Regions from separate parts of the Halomonas sp. IOP_14 genome, predicted to be linked through region 3. Evidence: predicted binding sites of a transcription regulator. Region 3 holds the regulator's gene; each other region holds the start of a gene.
The links. Region 3 encodes sigma-54, which starts transcription at its own class of promoters, with help from an activator protein. Its sites were predicted from a motif close to TGGCACNNNNNTTGCTNT; they were not measured.

Region 1 (5,295 bases), on a different contig from region 3:
CATCAGCATGAAATTACCACGTATCAGTAAGGGGAACGGAGGGTGTGGTAGGTGCCTGAGGCACGCGATGAGGGGCATATTGACGACGGTCACCGGCATTGATGTAGTAAATGTTGGACGAAGAGTAGAGAATTCGTTCGCCATCGATAATTTGCGTGGTCACGATGATCTCTTCGTCACCGGTGTATGTCCAACTACCGCTGGTGGTATCGGCAAGCATGCCGGCGGGGATTAATCCCAGCGCAGGTTCGCTCCACTGATTAAACGGAATCGTGGCTACCGCAATGCCCGCGGTGAGTGCGGTAAAAGCGCCAACCGGTGGGCGGATAAAGCCGCGGTCACGGTGCTCGACAACTTCGACGTCGATAGTGATATTGGCGCTGTTTGCAGTGGGGACGGTGGTAAGGTTAGCGCCCCGTGACACCAGTTCGCTGGTCAGCAGTGCGCGAAAGCCACGCCCAAATTCACCGCCACTGTAGGCGTGCAGTGCTTCACTGTCTGACTCGCTGATGTGTAAATCGCGATTGCGAACGCGCTCGCGTTGTAAAATGCTGGTAGCTTCATGGCGGGCCAGCACATCCCAGTGGTGAGCTGCCTGCATACGTTGCTGTTCGGTATAGGGGTAGGTAGTGGCGATCGGCGCTTGAGATGTGTTGGCATAAAAGCAGCCGCTAAGCATTAAGCTTGCCAGCCCCAAACTAACAGGACGTATGAAATAGGGTAATGGAAATAATCGGGGACGGGTGCGCACCTGCTGGTTCCTTTTTCGCTACAAAACGGCTTTTGATAGACTATGTGCTTTGCTTAGTTTGCCATGCCTAATTCGACGTATCTAATTCATCATACCTAGCAAGATCGGCCACGAGGTTAAAAACTTGAATGAGCGATAATGCCAATGCTTGAAGATCACCGCGGCGGTCCGCGCCATGATTCGCTGATGTCGGCCTATCATGAAAGTGATAGCGGTAGCGGTTGGATGATCAGTTATCTCGATATCATGACCTTGTTGGTGGCTCTGTTCGTGGTCATTATCGCCGCTGCAGGGCCGGTTATTCCTCAATTGAACCAGAAGGATAGTGTGAGCGAGGACGCGAGCACATCCTCGCCTACTTTGGGAGTCCCCCTGCCTGAAGCATTGGCCCAGGTAAGCCATGAGCGTGAGAGTGTCGCCCGGTGGAGCAGTGCAGGATTGAACCCCATGGCGATTAGTGCGGCACTTGGCGTGGCAGGGCTGCCCAAGCTGGCCGATCTTCCTCGACGAGTCAGCTTCGGTGTTCCACCGCTTTTGGCAGCACCATTGCCGCCTGCTGAGCCGGTTATTTCTTTACCAAAACTACTGATGCCCGCGGGCAGCGATGATTTTACATCGCCCTTAGCTGACTACATGGTGGTGTTAACCGACCACCCCCCGGCAAATGTACAAGCGGTGAGCGATGAGTCAGTAGCGGGGGCGACTGCGCTAAATCAGGCGCTTTCGGAACGCGTTGAAGAGTCTACCTATTTGCCCGACCTGGAGGGTGTTGAAGTATCGCGGGTGGCTGAGGGGATTAGCCTGCGTGTACAGGATCAACTGCTGTTTCCCTCTGCCACGGCTGAGCTAACCAACGATGGGTCGTCACTAGTGAGCAGTTTGCTCGAGACTATTCAGCGCTACGATGGCGAAGTGTGGGTGGAGGGCCATTCGGACAGCCAGACCATTAGCACCGAGGAGTTCTCATCTAACTGGGCGCTGTCGAGTGCTCGTGCCATTGCCATTGTGGAAGCGCTGGAAGCGGCGGGCGTGGATGCTGAACGCCTTCGCGCAGTCGGCTTGGCAGCAACAAAACCGCTAGAGAGCAACGCCACCGCGGAAGGGCGTGCACGTAATCGGCGGGTTGAGGTGGTGATTCATGTGGAGTAAGGGGCAGTTAATAGAGGAGTAAATAGCTGCTCAGCTATAAGGAAAATGTCATTGCGAGAAGCGCAGCGACGCGGCAATCTGATTTGTCAGTGATAGCTAACCCCGAGATTGCTTCTCTATGTTTGCAATGACGGCAACATGATCGCCACGCTTCGCTCGCGATGACATAAGAGGGGCAATGACATAGAAAAAAGCCCGCCGGGGGAGGCGGGCATTAAAGGGCTTGGCTCACTGCAGTCCACTGGCATCAGGTGAGGGGGTGTACAGGGTTGCCAGTGAGTACAATATCAGTATAGCTATTTATTAAGCGTTGCCAAGTGCGGTAAAGCTTTTTTTACTTTTTATCATCTTAGTTATCGCTAATGCTTATTCTGAAAGGGGCTGTACAAAGCGCACCGATCTGCTTCATGCACTTTTGTGGTGCGTTTTAACTGCCTCTTTTTGGTGCTTGCAAGTACTCTGATTTATTTATCCCGTCAAATTCCACGTAACCCTCTGTTGAATAGACACTTCTCTGTTTTGGCTTATTAATTGCTATGCTTTACGTAGCAATTAATAGCTGGTCATAGTAGTTAATAGCTGGCCATAGCTATTTAGGCGTTCTAGACATGACGTCTTAACGAAGCGTTAAGGCCGAAGAGAGGTAGTGCTATGCCTGAACCCGCTCGTCTTTCAGCGTCAACCCCTTCGGTTGATCCGGCTCTGCAGCCGCGGCTTGTCTTGACCGATTTAGATGGCTCACTGCTCGACCATCACAGTTATGACTTCAGCCCTGCTGCTCCCTGGCTTGCCCGCTTAAAGCAAATGGGGGTGCCGGTGGTTCCGGTGACCAGTAAAACCCGTGCCGAACTGATACCGCTGCGCGAAGCGCTGGGCCTCACGGCAACCCCATTTATTGCTGAAAATGGTGCGGTTATTGGTCTCCCCCCTGGCTGGTGTCATGCACGCTTAGACCGTCCAGGCAGTGGCCGTGATGGTGTCGTTATCAAACATCCTGGTGTGGATATTGGCTTTATACGTGCCCGATTAAAGGTGTGGCGTGAACGCTTGGATATTCGCTTTACCCGCATGGGAGAGATGAGCGTAGCTGAGGTGATGGAGCTTACCGGGCTCGACGCAGTTCGCGCCCGGGATGCTCGGCAGCGGGAAGGTAGCGAACCGTTGTTGTGGGAAGACTCGGCCGCGGCCCTTGAGACGTTTCGCGCCGCTTTAGAGGGGGATGGCTTACAGCTTACTCAAGGTGGGCGCTTTTGGCATGTAATGGGGCGCTCCGCCGATAAGGGCAATGCCGTCGAGTGGCTGGTTAAACGCTTCACGGCATTAAGAGGGCGAATGCCTCTTTCATTGGGTTTGGGAGATGGGCCAAACGATATCACCATGCTCGAAGCAGTGGATCAAGCGGTCGTGATACGAGGTTGTCACGACTTAGCCGTAGAACCCCGCAACGCTTCGCTCTATCGCACGGATGCCACAGGGCCAACTGGCTGGGCTGAGGGAGTGGCCTACTGGTGGGGGCGAGATGACCGCCGTTTAGCGACGGCGGAAAAGGGCGATGCCGCTCTCCTTTGAGTACAGTTATTTGAGTCCAGTACTTTGACCCCAGTTCTATGAATCCAGGGAGGTAAGTGAATGAGTGACTTTCATCAAAACGGAATTATTACCGACTTTCACAACCTTACCCGGCGCTCGGTGGAGGCGCTTGAACAAGAGCTGTGCCAGTTTGCTCGACGACGTCCAATGGGGCTGATTCTACCGTCGCTGTTTTCGGAGCTGGAAGGGCCAGCGCTGTCGGCGATCGTCGATGAGCTGGTTAAAGTCCCTTATCTCAACGAGATTGTCATTGGCCTGGATAGAGCCGATCGCGAGCAATTTTTATATGCTCGGGAGTTTTTCTCACGCCTGCCGCAACACACGCGCATCTTATGGAACGATGGCCCACGGCTGCGCGCCCTGGATGCGGAGCTGGAAGAGCACGGTTTAGGCGCTTTAGAGCCTGGGAAAGGGCGCAATGTATGGTATTGCGCAGGCTATATGCTGTCGTCAGGGCGCTCGACGGTGGTAGGGCTTCACGACTGCGATATTTTGACCTATGAGCGTGGGCTGCTTGCGCGCTTGATGTATCCGGTGGCGCACCCCAATTTCAATTACAGCTTCTGCAAAGGTTATTACCCCCGTATTGCCGAGGGCAAACTGAATGGGCGCGTCTCACGGCTGTTAGTCACACCGCTGCTGCGGGCGCTTAAAACTGTCTGTGGGCCGATGCCCTACCTTGATTACCTGGATAGCTTTCGCTACCCACTGTCAGGTGAGTTTGCGATGCGCAGCGAAGTGCTTGAGGGGATTCGTATGCCTGCGGATTGGGGGCTGGAAATTGGCGTTTTGTCGGAGTTACAACGCAACTACTCCCTGCGCCAGCTCTGCCAGGTAGATATTGCCGATGCCTACGACCACAAGCATCAGCCGGTTAGCGAAGATGATCCTGATAGCGGCTTAAACCGCATGAGCCTGGATATTTCAAAAGCGCTCTATCGCAAACTAGCCACCCAGGGGGTTACCTTTAGCAGCGAAGACTTCCGCACGCTTAAAGCTACCTACTACCGCTTTGCGCTGGATTTGATCGAAGCCTACGACCACGATGCGACGATGAACGGCCTAAGCCTTGATCGCCACAGCGAAGAGCAGGCCGTGGAGCTGTTTGCCAGTAACCTGCTCGAAGCGGGCAATCTTTTTATGGATAACCCACGTGAGCGACCCTTTATCCCCAGCTGGAACCGTGTTCAGGCCGCGGTGCCAGATCTGCTCACGCGTATGCACGAAGCGGTAGAGCTGGATAACCAAGGTAAGGTTTAGCGCCTATTCATATGTCATTGCAAGGAGCCTACTCATATGTCATTGCGAGGAGCGCAGCGACGCGGCAATCTCGATCTGCGATGGCAGGTAACCTCGAGATTGCTTCACTGCGTTCCCAATGACAACACCGCGATCGCCACGCTTCGCTCGCGATGACACCCATTTGTCATTGCAAGGAGCCTACTCATATGTCATTGCGAGGAGCGCAGCGACGCGGCAATCTCGATCTGCGATGGCAGGTAACCCCGAGATTGCTTCACTGCGCTCGCAATGACAAGACATCAAAAATCGCTGTGCTGGAGGGCTGCACGCGGAGCCGATGACGAGGCGGGTAAATTTGCTTGTGCATGTCCCGTGCTCTGGTTAATGCGGAAGTGGGCAACCAGTTGACGCAGCTGAGCACTGAGCTGTGCGAGCGTTTGGGTGGCGTGGTTACTCTCTTGCACCAGGCCGGCATTTTGCTGGGTCATTTGATCCATCTGCGTTACCGCCTGATTGACCTGCTCAATGCCGCTGCTCTGCTCAATGGTGGCTGCAGAGATTTC
Region 2 (5,295 bases), on a different contig from region 3:
GTGTACTTGGCGATATAGCGCTTGGCGCGAAGGTTATCGGCACCCAGGGCTTCGTCTTCCGGCAACAGGCCGCGCTGCACCTTCATTTTATGGGCGGTTTGCCAGGTGCGGCAGACCACCTCACCGACCCGCCCCATGGCTTGGGAATCCGAGGCAATCATCGAGATCACGCCCAAATCGTGGAGGATATCCTCAGCGGCGATGGTTTCCCGGCGAATGCGTGAGTCGGCGAAGGCCACGTCTTCAGGGATATTGGGATCCAGGTGGTGGCACACCATCAGCATATCGAGGTGTTCGTCGATGGTGTTGACGGTGTAGGGCCGCGTTGGGTTAGTGGATGACGGCAGTACATAGGCTTTCGAGCAGGCAGTGAGGATATCTGGGGCGTGTCCACCACCAGCACCTTCGGTGTGGTAAGTATGGATACAGCGCTCTTTGAACGCGGCCAGGGTGTCTTCCACAAAGCCCGATTCGTTTAGGGTGTCGGTGTGGATCGCCACCTGCACATCATAGGCATCAGCGACGTTAAGGCAGTTATTGATCGAGGCAGGCGTGGTGCCCCAATCTTCGTGCAATTTGAGGCCCATGGCGCCTGCTTGGAGCTGGAGCTCTAGGGACTCAGGCAGGCTGGCGTTGCCTTTGCCCAGAAAGCCGATATTCATGGGCATATCGTCCACCGCTTGCAGCATCTTACCGATGTGCCAAGCGCCGGGGGTACAGGTGGTTGCGTTGGTACCAGTCGCCGGACCGGTGCCACCGCCCAGCATGGTGGTCACGCCGCTCATCAGCGCTTCTTCGACCTGCTGAGGGCAGATAAAGTGGATATGGGAATCTATACCGCCCGCGGTCAGGATCTTACCTTCGCCGGAGATGATTTCGGTGCCGGGGCCAATGACGATTTCAACATCAGGTTGTACGTCAGGGTTGCCCGCTTTTCCAATCGCGGCGATGCGGCCATTTTGAATACCCACGTCGGCTTTGACGATACCCCACCAATCCAGAATCAGCGCGTTGGTAATCACGGTATCCATTACCGTGTCGTCGGCGCGCTGGCTTTGACCCATGCCGTCGCGGATGACTTTGCCGCCGCCGAACTTCACTTCATCGCCGTAGTGGGTGGCATCCTGTTCGACTTCGATCCAAAGCTCGGTATCGCCCAGGCGCACGCGGTCGCCCACCGTGGGGCCATACATATCGGCGTAGGCTTGCCGACTGATCTTGTTAACCGGTTTCATTGTTTACCTCCGTCGAGCGCGCCCATGACATCGCCGCGAAAACCGTAAATTTCTCGCTTGCCGACATAGGGAATCAACGTGACTTCGCGGGTCTGGCCAGGCTCAAAGCGAATCGCCGTGCCTGCGGCCACGTCCAGACGAAAGCCTCGGGTTTTATCGCGATCAAACACCAGCGCCGGGTTAGCTTCGGCGAAGTGGTAGTGGGAGCCGATCTGGATCGGGCGGTCGCCGGTATTGGCCACCTCGACGCTAATCCGCTCACGCCCCGCGCACAGCTCGATATCACCTTCTTTTAACTTGTACTCACCGGGAATCATTTGGTTGCTCCTTTGTTTTTTTGTGAGGTGTTAGGCGAGAGGTGTGAGGTGTAAAGAGAGAGGTATGAGGGGTGCGTAACCCACTACTACTCACCCCTAACTATTCACTCCTCACCCCTCACAATCCACCCCTCACTCCTCACAATTAACCCCTCACACAATTGGCGTATGGACAGTGACCAGCTTGGTGCCGTCGGGGAAAGTGGCTTCCACCTGCACTTCGTCGACCATCTCGGCGACACCGTCCATCACATCCTCACGGCTAAGGATTTCGCGACCATAGCTCATTAAGTCCGCTACGCTGCGGCCATCCCGGGCGCCTTCCATAATCTCGAAGCTGATCAGCGCCACCGCTTCCGGGTAATTGAGTTTTAAACCACGCGCCTTGCGGCGCTCCGCCAATTGGGCGGCTGAGAACAGCAGCAGCTTGTCTTTGTCTCTTGGGGTTAATTCCATGGAATGTGTCTCCAGCAGTGCATCGCAGTGATGCTAATTAGGTTAGCCAAATTCGTGGTGTATGTGCTTCACGCTCGATCCAGCGGGGGCGCAGCAGTTGCCAAGCCTGTTCGCATAACGCCCAGGCTTCGTTACGCGAGTTGCCTAAATAGCGCAGCAGCAGAACACCGTGGCGGACGGTGACCGCCCAGCGCGGGTTATCCGGCAGCGCTTCACGCAAGGCTTCAATGGCAGCAGGCGCGTCGGCAATCCCCACTGCCCAGAGCGTGGCCTGCACCGTGGCACCGCCCTGCCCCCAGCGCCCGGCAAAGCGTGGGTGTAGTGGGTCTAGCGGTTGGCGCTCTAGCCACAGCGGTTTGCCATCCAGGGTTAAGCGGAAGTGCTGCTCAATACGCCCGGAAACATAGGGTAAGTCGCTGGCCGGGCGGCCCAGTGCCATCACTTCCCAGCCCAGGCAACGGGCGCTGCCGTGAAGGTCAATTTGGGTGCGCTGTTCACCCTTGGAACCATCAAAGGCGATGGTCTCCTGGGGCAGCCACTCCAGAGTCGCGCCATTTTCAACGCTCAACCGGGTATGCTGCGTCCATGCCACGCCCTGGCTGTCGGCTTTATAGAGTTTATTGGCAGCCGGAGTCGTCAGCAGCGCATGGGCACCGCTCTCTACATGGGCACTAATGGTAAGCGCATCGCCGCTGACTAACCCGCCCGGCGGGTGAAGCACATAAACATGACAAGCCTCACTACGCCCTTCGGGATAGAAAGGGCGCTGCACCCGCAGTGGTCCCTGATGACGCGCCTGCACCATGCGAGTAGCACTGCCCCGATGAGCGAAGGTGAGTGCTAACGAAGCTGCCCAATGGCGGCCTGCATCGAAGCGGTGGCCAGAGGCAATGTGTGGTTTGGCGAGTTCGCACAGGATCATGGGTTGCTACCGCTTCCTTTTCACTAAGCCTTTGACATAGGTAAGCAATTAATGCGCCAAAATGGTGAAAAGCCCTGCTGCGCGGTCAATGGTAGGGATGAACGGCGGTGACTGGCAGTGCTACGCATCTAGGCGCACCAAAACAGCACCACATCAGACCTCAAATGCACCAAATAAATGCACTCACTACTTGCTTAGTGCTCAGCCTGCACTCACTCTTCACACCATTACTGCACAACGACCCGGTCACGCCCACCGCGCTTCGCTTCATAAAGGGCCTGATCAGCACGCTGCAGGGAGTGGTGATAGTCTGGGTGACCATCGTGAAGCGTTACACCCACGCTAATCGTCACGTTAAGCAGCGTATCGGCACCGGCGAGCATCGGCTCCTTAGCCACCGATTGGCGTAAACGCTCAGCAAATAACCGGCTGCCGTCATGGTCAGTATTGACCAGCACAATCAAAAACTCCTCGCCGCCCATGCGAAACACGTAATCACCCCCACGGGTGGAGCGATCAAGGATGCTCGCCACCTGCTGCAGCACGTTGTCGCCGGCGTCGTGCCCATGGGTATCGTTGATCGATTTGAAGTGATCGATATCTACCATCAACAGCGCAAAGCAGTGCTCCGAGTGGCGGGCAATGTCTATTTCGCGACTAAGCACCACTGACAAAAACTTGCGGTTGAGCAACCGGGTTAAGCTGTCGCGCCCTGCATCCAAACCGGAGGCGCGCTCTAATACATTGTCGAGCAGCATCAACACCGTACGGGCGGCATCACGAATCTCGCCCAGCGCCTTAAGTCGCTGGCTAGCATCTTCATGCATCAGCACTTCCAGCCACTCACGATCCACTTGCTGAATATGGAGTGAAATAGTGGCAATCTCCGGCACGCCCTCGAACGCATGGCACGCTTTATGGAAGTACCACAGACCAAAATCGGAATTGGATAACCGCGGCAGCGTGGCGATATCCTGCTGGGCAGCTATGGCAAACATCAGCGCATTCTCCCAATTCAACAACGCCGAACGCTGGCGTTCACGCTCGTCGCCAATGCTCTGGGTGAGTGAAAACAGCTTGTACGCCTCTTCAGTGCGCGCATTACGGTCACTGGCCACCGAGTAGGCGTGGCTCATGATTTCCATGGCCATATCAATATGATCGGAGACGTACACCGAGGCATCCCCCGGCGATAGCGGGCTTTTGAACGTGGCGTTGATCTGTTGATAAAACACCTGCTTAAGCTGCCGCGCTCCACTTAGCACCAGGTTGACCGGAATATCGATGCGGGCATGCACCTGCCCCACTTTTTCCTGCTGCTCAACCAGGGACTCAAAATCGGCGTGCTCAACGGCAAACATGGCCTTCAGCCAGCGCTGCATTGAGGGGTGTAAACGCTGCTCCACTTGATCGTTGGAGAGAAACAGCGAAGCATGCGGGTCTTCCAACATCACCCGGTAAAAGTGGTCAGCAAAGCTTTGCCCGTGGTGCTCTACCAACGTCTCGACTGCTTGCCGCAACGGTTTGGGCGTACGCTCCAGAAGCGCTTGCCACTCGGCGGCGAGCTGATGTTTATCTTTATAGCGCATACCCCACCTGCTTCTTATTGATCAACAGCCAATATTACACGCAAAGCATTTTCGTCAACCCAACACAGAGCAGGGTTTTAGCGAATAAACCCACAAGCGGCTCGCATGGCGGCGCGGCAGCGGTGCTTCGCCATACTATAGGGCCAATCGGTAAGCGAGTGACGCTCCAAAACATAACCAAGGCCTGTTGATGCCTTACCTGGCGTAGAGGTACGTGAGTAGCGCACTTTGCGCTTACTCCCGCCATAACTCAGGCTCCCCTTTTCAGCTCACCTCAGCGTCTTTTATCCGCTTGACATTTCATGAATAGCGCCACAAACTTAGCCAAGGCTATACTTCTTTCCTCGGGACAATCAGTTTACACAAAGCAATTTCAGCCCATCTACCTCATGACGAGTCTGGAGCTAAATAATGGCAACAAAATATGCCGTGATTCTATTGGGAACGCTGCCTTTTAGTGCGTTGGCAACTGCCGATGAAACGCCCTTAAACGTGGTGGCAACGATTGGGATGATTGCCGATGTAGCGCAGGAAGTAGGCGGCGAATGCGTTAATGTGGAAGCCATGATGGGCCCCGGCGTAGACCCCCACCTGTATCAGGCAAGCGCTAGCGATGTGGCCTTGCTGCGGGGCGCCGAACACATTCTCTATTCAGGCTACTCATTGGAAGGACAGCTGGGGAGCGTGCTGGAGAATTTCTCGGCACGAACACCCACGCTTGCCGTGGCGCCCGCTTCCATTGATCCGGCGTCGTTGATCACCGCTCAGGATGTCTA
Region 3 (5,295 bases):
GGAGGTTCTATGACCCTACCTGCCTCGCTACTCGACCAACTCCGCCGTGTACGCCTGCTAGCACTGGATGTTGACGGCGTCCTTACCGATGGGCGCCTCTACTTTCAGGCCGATGGTATCGAAATCAAAGCATTCCACACCCAGGATGGCCACGGGCTAAAGCTTCTCAAACGCGTGGGCGTACATGTCGCGTTGATTACCGGGCGCGACTCCCCCATGGTTAGCCAACGCGCGGCGGCACTCGGCATTGACCATGTTCACCAAGGCTGTGAAGACAAGCTGACCACACTGCGCGGGCTCTGCCAGCGCCTCGATATTGAACTAGAGCAGGTGGCTTATTGTGGCGACGACCTACCCGACCTAGCGGCTATCAAACGTTGCGGCGTCGGCATTACCGTGCCAAACGCGCCGGACTATATGCATACCCACGCCGACTGGACTACCGAACGCCTGGGTGGCCACGGTGCCGTGCGTGAGATCTGCGATACGCTGCTTGAATCTCAAGGACACTGGGGCGCGGTGCTCGACACCTATCTGCACGGCCGCACGTAAATGTTTAAACGCTTTAAAGTACGCCTCTGGTTAGCCGGGCTAGTCATCGCGCTGGGGATTCTGCTGGTATGGCTTGACCCCCGCGGGCCTCAAGACACCAGCATCGATCCCGAAGCACAGGCTCAGGAACCTGGCCACGTGCTGGAAAATGCCGAGATTACCCTATTCGGGGATAACGGCAGTGTCATGCAGTCGCTAAAAACACCGCGCCTTATCCATACCCCGCAGCGCAGCGAAACCTGGACGGAAGAGCCCGAGGCAGTACTGTATGACAGCGAAAACCGTCAGTGGCTGGCCAGCGCCGCTGTAGGCACGCTCAACACCGCTACCCAAGCCCTGCTGCTGTCAGGTTCGGCTCGACTGTTTGCACCAGATGAAGGCTGGCAGCTAGATACCGAGCTACTGCACTATGATGGCCTCGAGCAGCATGCCTGGAGTGACACACCGGTATTGATGCAGCAACCGCCGCAGCAAATGAGCGCTTCACGTATGGACGTTTGGCTTAACACCAGCCAGGTTCGCTTAACGGATAATGTGCGCGGCACGCACCCCCCGGCCACACAACGCTAATAGGAACCGCCATGAAAGCCATGATTTCCCCAGCCCTGCTCTACACTGCACTGTTCGGTTTAGCGATACCTTTATCAGTGTTAGCCCAAACCAACTCATCTTCCCAGGCCCCAGTGGAAGTGGAAGCCGACCGTTTAGATCTTGATCAGCGGGCAGGCACAGCTGTTTATACTGGGGATGTGGACATTCGCCAAGGCGAAATGCAGCTGCGCGGCGAGCGGGTAGAGATCGAACGCAACGACGCGGGCGAACTCTCGACAGCCACCGCTACCGGTGAACGCGCCTACTTGCGCCATCAAGGCGAAGGGCAAGAAGGCCCCACGGAAGGCTGGGCGCGGCGAATTATTTATCACGTCGCCGAGCGTCGCGTAGAGCTGATCGACCAAGCCGAACTGACCCAGCAAGAGGACACCTTTAGTGGCGGTCGCCTTGAGTATTTTATTGACCGAGAAGTGATTCAAGCGCGCTCTGACGTTGATGGCAGCGAGCCCCAGCGCATACGCATGACCCTTCAGCCTGAACAATAGGGAGCCTAGCTGTGGCCACTGCTGACACTGCGCCGATCAAAACCCTTTATGCCCACCACCTGGCTAAAAGCTACAAACGCCGCCGAGTGGTCAAAGACATCAATCTGGAGATATCCCAAGGCAGTGTCGTTGGCCTTTTGGGCCCCAACGGCGCGGGCAAAACCACCTCATTTTATATGATTGTTGGGCTGGTCAAATCCGACGCTGGCAAGGTGGGTATCGACGATGTGGATTTAACGCGCGCCCCCATGCACGAGCGCGCAGCCGCGGGGATTGGCTATCTACCTCAAGAGGCGTCTATTTTCCGCAAACTCTCGGTTGCCGAGAATATTATGGCGATACTCGAGACCCGCAAAGAGCTTAACCGCAGCGACCGCGAACAGCGCCTGGAAGCGCTACTCGAAGACTTCCATATCACCCATATTCGCGACAACCTGGGCATGAGCCTTTCGGGCGGCGAGCGCAGGCGTGTAGAAATAGCCCGCTCGCTAGCCACAGAGCCCGCTTTTATTCTGCTCGATGAGCCTTTTGCGGGCGTTGACCCCATCTCGGTAGGTGAGATTAAAACCATCATTCGTGCACTGAAACAGCGCCATATCGGCGTGCTGATCACCGATCACAACGTGCGTGAAACACTAGACATTTGCGATATCGCCTATATCGTCGGCGATGGGCAAATCATCGCCAGTGGCTCGCCCGCCTCGATTCTCACCAACCAAAAAGTAAGGGATGTGTATTTGGGCGCCGATTTTCGCCTGTAATGTTTTTGCCTTAATCGCCCCTAAATAGCGCTTTAAAACAACTTTACGACCAATGGCATGCTTATTGCACTTGCGCCAAGCACTCACTCGCACTAGGGTGGAGCATTCTGATTAACGAGTGGTTCTCAGATGGTCATGAAAGCTTCTCTCCAACTGCGTATCGGCACACAGCTGACCATGACGCCCCAGTTGCAGCAGGCCATTGCGCTGCTGCAACTCTCTACGCTGGATCTTCGTCAAGAAATTCAGCAGGCCCTCGATGCCAATCCCATGCTGGAGCAGGAAGATGAATTTAGTGAACAGGCTGTCAGCGAGCCTAAGGAAGAAGAGTGGTCAGAGAGCATCCCTACTGAGCTCTCGGTAGATAGCGACTGGTCAGATACCTATCAAGATATGGGAAGCCAGGGGGGCAGCAGCAGCGAAGGCCCCGACTTTGAGCGCCAGGCAGCCGGGCAGAGCCTTCATGGCCACCTGCTGTGGCAACTCGCCATGACCGATTTTAGCGCTCGCGAGCAGCTTGTCGCGGAAAGTTTAATCGACGCGCTAGACGCCAACGGCTACCTGACCCAGCCGCTCAACGACATCCGTGAAGGGCTTCGTGCCCAGGGCATTGACGGGCTAAGCCAGCGCGAAGTGGAAACCATTCTACTCAAGCTCCAGCAGTTTGAGCCGACCGGCATATTTGCCCGTGACTTGCGTGAATGCTTGATGCTGCAGCTCGCCGCTCTCCCCGATGATACGCCACTGCTGGTTCCCGCCCGCCGCTTGGTGCGGCAGTTTCTCGAAGCGCTTGGCAAAGACGATATGCGTCTGCTGAAACGCCGTCTAGGGCTCGACGACGAACAGCTGGCCGATGTCATCCTGCTTATTCGCAGCCTAGACCCACGCCCAGGCAGCGCCTACGGCGACACCGATGACAGCTATGTCACCCCCGATCTAGTCGTCCGCCACGATAATGAAGGCTGGCATTTAGAGCTCAACCCCGAGGCCCTGCCACGGCTGCGCATTCAGCCCGACTACGCCAGCTTGATTAAGCGTGCGGATAAAAGCGATGACAACCAGTTTCTCAAAGAGCACTTGCAGGAAGCGCGCTGGTTGATCAAGAGCCTCTCTAGCCGAAACGATACGCTGCTGCGTGTTGGTCGCGAGATCATTACCCGCCAGATTGGCTTTTTAGAGCACGGCGAAGAAGCCATGAAACCACTGATACTGGCCGACATTGCCGAAGCCGTGGAGATGCACGAGTCGACTATTTCACGGGTAACGACGCAAAAATATATCCATACACCCCGTGGTGTGTTTGAACTCAAATACTTTTTCTCAAGCCAGGTGAGCGGTCAAGATGGTGACAGCCACTCCAGCACCGCCATCCGTGCACGACTCAAGAAACTGATTCAAGAGGAGCCGCCCGGCAAGCCGCTTTCAGACAGCCGCTTAGTGACGCTATTAGGCGAAGGAGGGATTCAAGTGGCGCGTCGTACGGTGGCGAAATACCGTGAAGCCATGGGCATTCCCTCTTCCAGTGAACGGCGTCGTTTGCGCTAACTTCGTTAACGTTTCAGGGAAACTCTCGACAAGGGCTTTGCAACGCGGCAAAAAGGGTTACAATCGAAGTACAGTCCGATGGATAAGGAGCACGTCAATGCAAGTAAATATCACTGGTCATCACGTAGAACTGACTGACGCCTTGCGTGACTATGTCAACGAGAAGCTTGAGCGTGTAGAGCGCCATTACGACAATATAACTACGGTGCAAGTCACCTTATCAGTGGAGAAAGAGCGCCAGCAGGCCGCCTGTACGCTGCACGCCGCAGGTGCTGACTTACATGCGGAAGCCCTAGACAGTGATATGTACGCCGCTATCGACGCACTAGCGGACAAAATCGACCGTCAACTCGTTAAACACAAGGAAAAAGCACAAGCTCGCGCCCAAGGCGCCGGTGTGCGTTAATTCAATGACGTTGGAAACCATACTCCCCCCGGAACGCGTTCTGTTCGACGTCCCCGGGGGCAGCAAAAAAAGGGTGCTGGAGTTTTACAGCACCTTTATCGCCCAAAATATCCCCAGCCTGGACAGCCAAGAAGTGTTTAGCCGTTTAATCGGCCGCGAGCGCTTAGGTAGTACGGGTATTGGTAACGGCGTGGCTATTCCTCATGCGCGTAGCCCCCACTGCAACGCCCCTATCGCTGGATTTTTGAAACTGGCTGAAGCGATCGATTTTGACGCTATCGACGGCGACCCGGTAGATCTGGTGTTTGTCCTGTTGGTACCCGAAGAGGCAGATGACACGCATCTCTCACTACTGGGTCAGGTAGCGACCATCATGAATGATGCGGACACGCGCCAGCAACTGCGTAAAGCAGCCAGCCAGCGCGAACTGCTTGAGCTGATTACCGCCAAAATTCGCGAGCAATCAGCGGCCTAAGGGTCTGAAACCCTGTTCAGGGCAGATCACAGCAGGTTATCCGCTCACCACCCTCAACGCAGCTTGATCAAAGCAAAGAGAGACTCTATGCAACTGGTGATCATTAGCGGCCGCTCCGGGTCAGGTAAATCTATCGCCTTGCAAGCGCTGGAAGATCTTGGCTACTACGCGATTGATAACCTCCCAGCTATGTTGCTGGGGTCGTTGGTGGATGAACTGCGTGACCAGGGCGACCGAGCACATTTAGCGGTGAGTATTGATGCCCGCAATTTGCCGGGAGCTCTGGAGCGCCTGCCCTCTTTATTAGACGAGTTGCGCCAGCGTAAAATCGACTTTCAAGTTATTTACCTGACCACCGATGCGCGCATACTGCTTGAGCGTTACTCAGCAACGCGTCGCCGTCATCCGCTGACCCGCGATAGCGAAATGACGCTGGAAGAGGCGATCAATAAAGAAGAG

Region 1: a site for sigma-54 is predicted at 2,421-2,438, ahead of K7H09_RS10445 (HAD-IIB family hydrolase). Genes of this name have one in related genera too.
Region 2: a site for sigma-54 is predicted at 2,972-2,989, ahead of K7H09_RS13795 (urease accessory protein UreD). Genes of this name have one in related genera too.

Annotation. Positions count from the first base shown of each region.
Region 1 is NZ_JAINWD010000010.1:155,945-161,239, forward strand. Features, by position in the region: gene K7H09_RS10435 (hypothetical protein) at 14-679, opposite strand; gene K7H09_RS10440 (OmpA family protein) at 890-1,900, shown strand; gene K7H09_RS10445 (HAD-IIB family hydrolase) at 2,552-3,469, shown strand; gene K7H09_RS10450 (hypothetical protein) at 3,530-4,750, shown strand; gene K7H09_RS10455 (methyl-accepting chemotaxis protein) at 5,032-5,295, opposite strand, start outside.
Region 2 is NZ_JAINWD010000018.1:28,534-33,828, reverse strand. Features, by position in the region: gene ureC (urease subunit alpha) at 1-1,235, opposite strand, end outside; gene K7H09_RS13805 (urease subunit beta) at 1,232-1,552, opposite strand; gene K7H09_RS13800 (urease subunit gamma) at 1,706-2,008, opposite strand; gene K7H09_RS13795 (urease accessory protein UreD) at 2,046-2,930, opposite strand; gene K7H09_RS13790 (diguanylate cyclase) at 3,158-4,519, opposite strand; gene K7H09_RS13785 (metal ABC transporter solute-binding protein, Zn/Mn family) at 4,931-5,295, shown strand, end outside.
Region 3 is NZ_JAINWD010000004.1:86,403-91,697, forward strand. Features, by position in the region: gene K7H09_RS04950 (KdsC family phosphatase) at 10-552, shown strand; gene lptC (LPS export ABC transporter periplasmic protein LptC) at 553-1,122, shown strand; gene lptA (lipopolysaccharide transport periplasmic protein LptA) at 1,134-1,649, shown strand; gene lptB (LPS export ABC transporter ATP-binding protein) at 1,661-2,410, shown strand; gene K7H09_RS04970 (RNA polymerase factor sigma-54) at 2,540-3,955, shown strand; gene hpf (ribosome hibernation-promoting factor, HPF/YfiA family) at 4,053-4,361, shown strand; gene K7H09_RS04980 (PTS sugar transporter subunit IIA) at 4,366-4,836, shown strand; gene rapZ (RNase adapter RapZ) at 4,924-5,295, shown strand, end outside.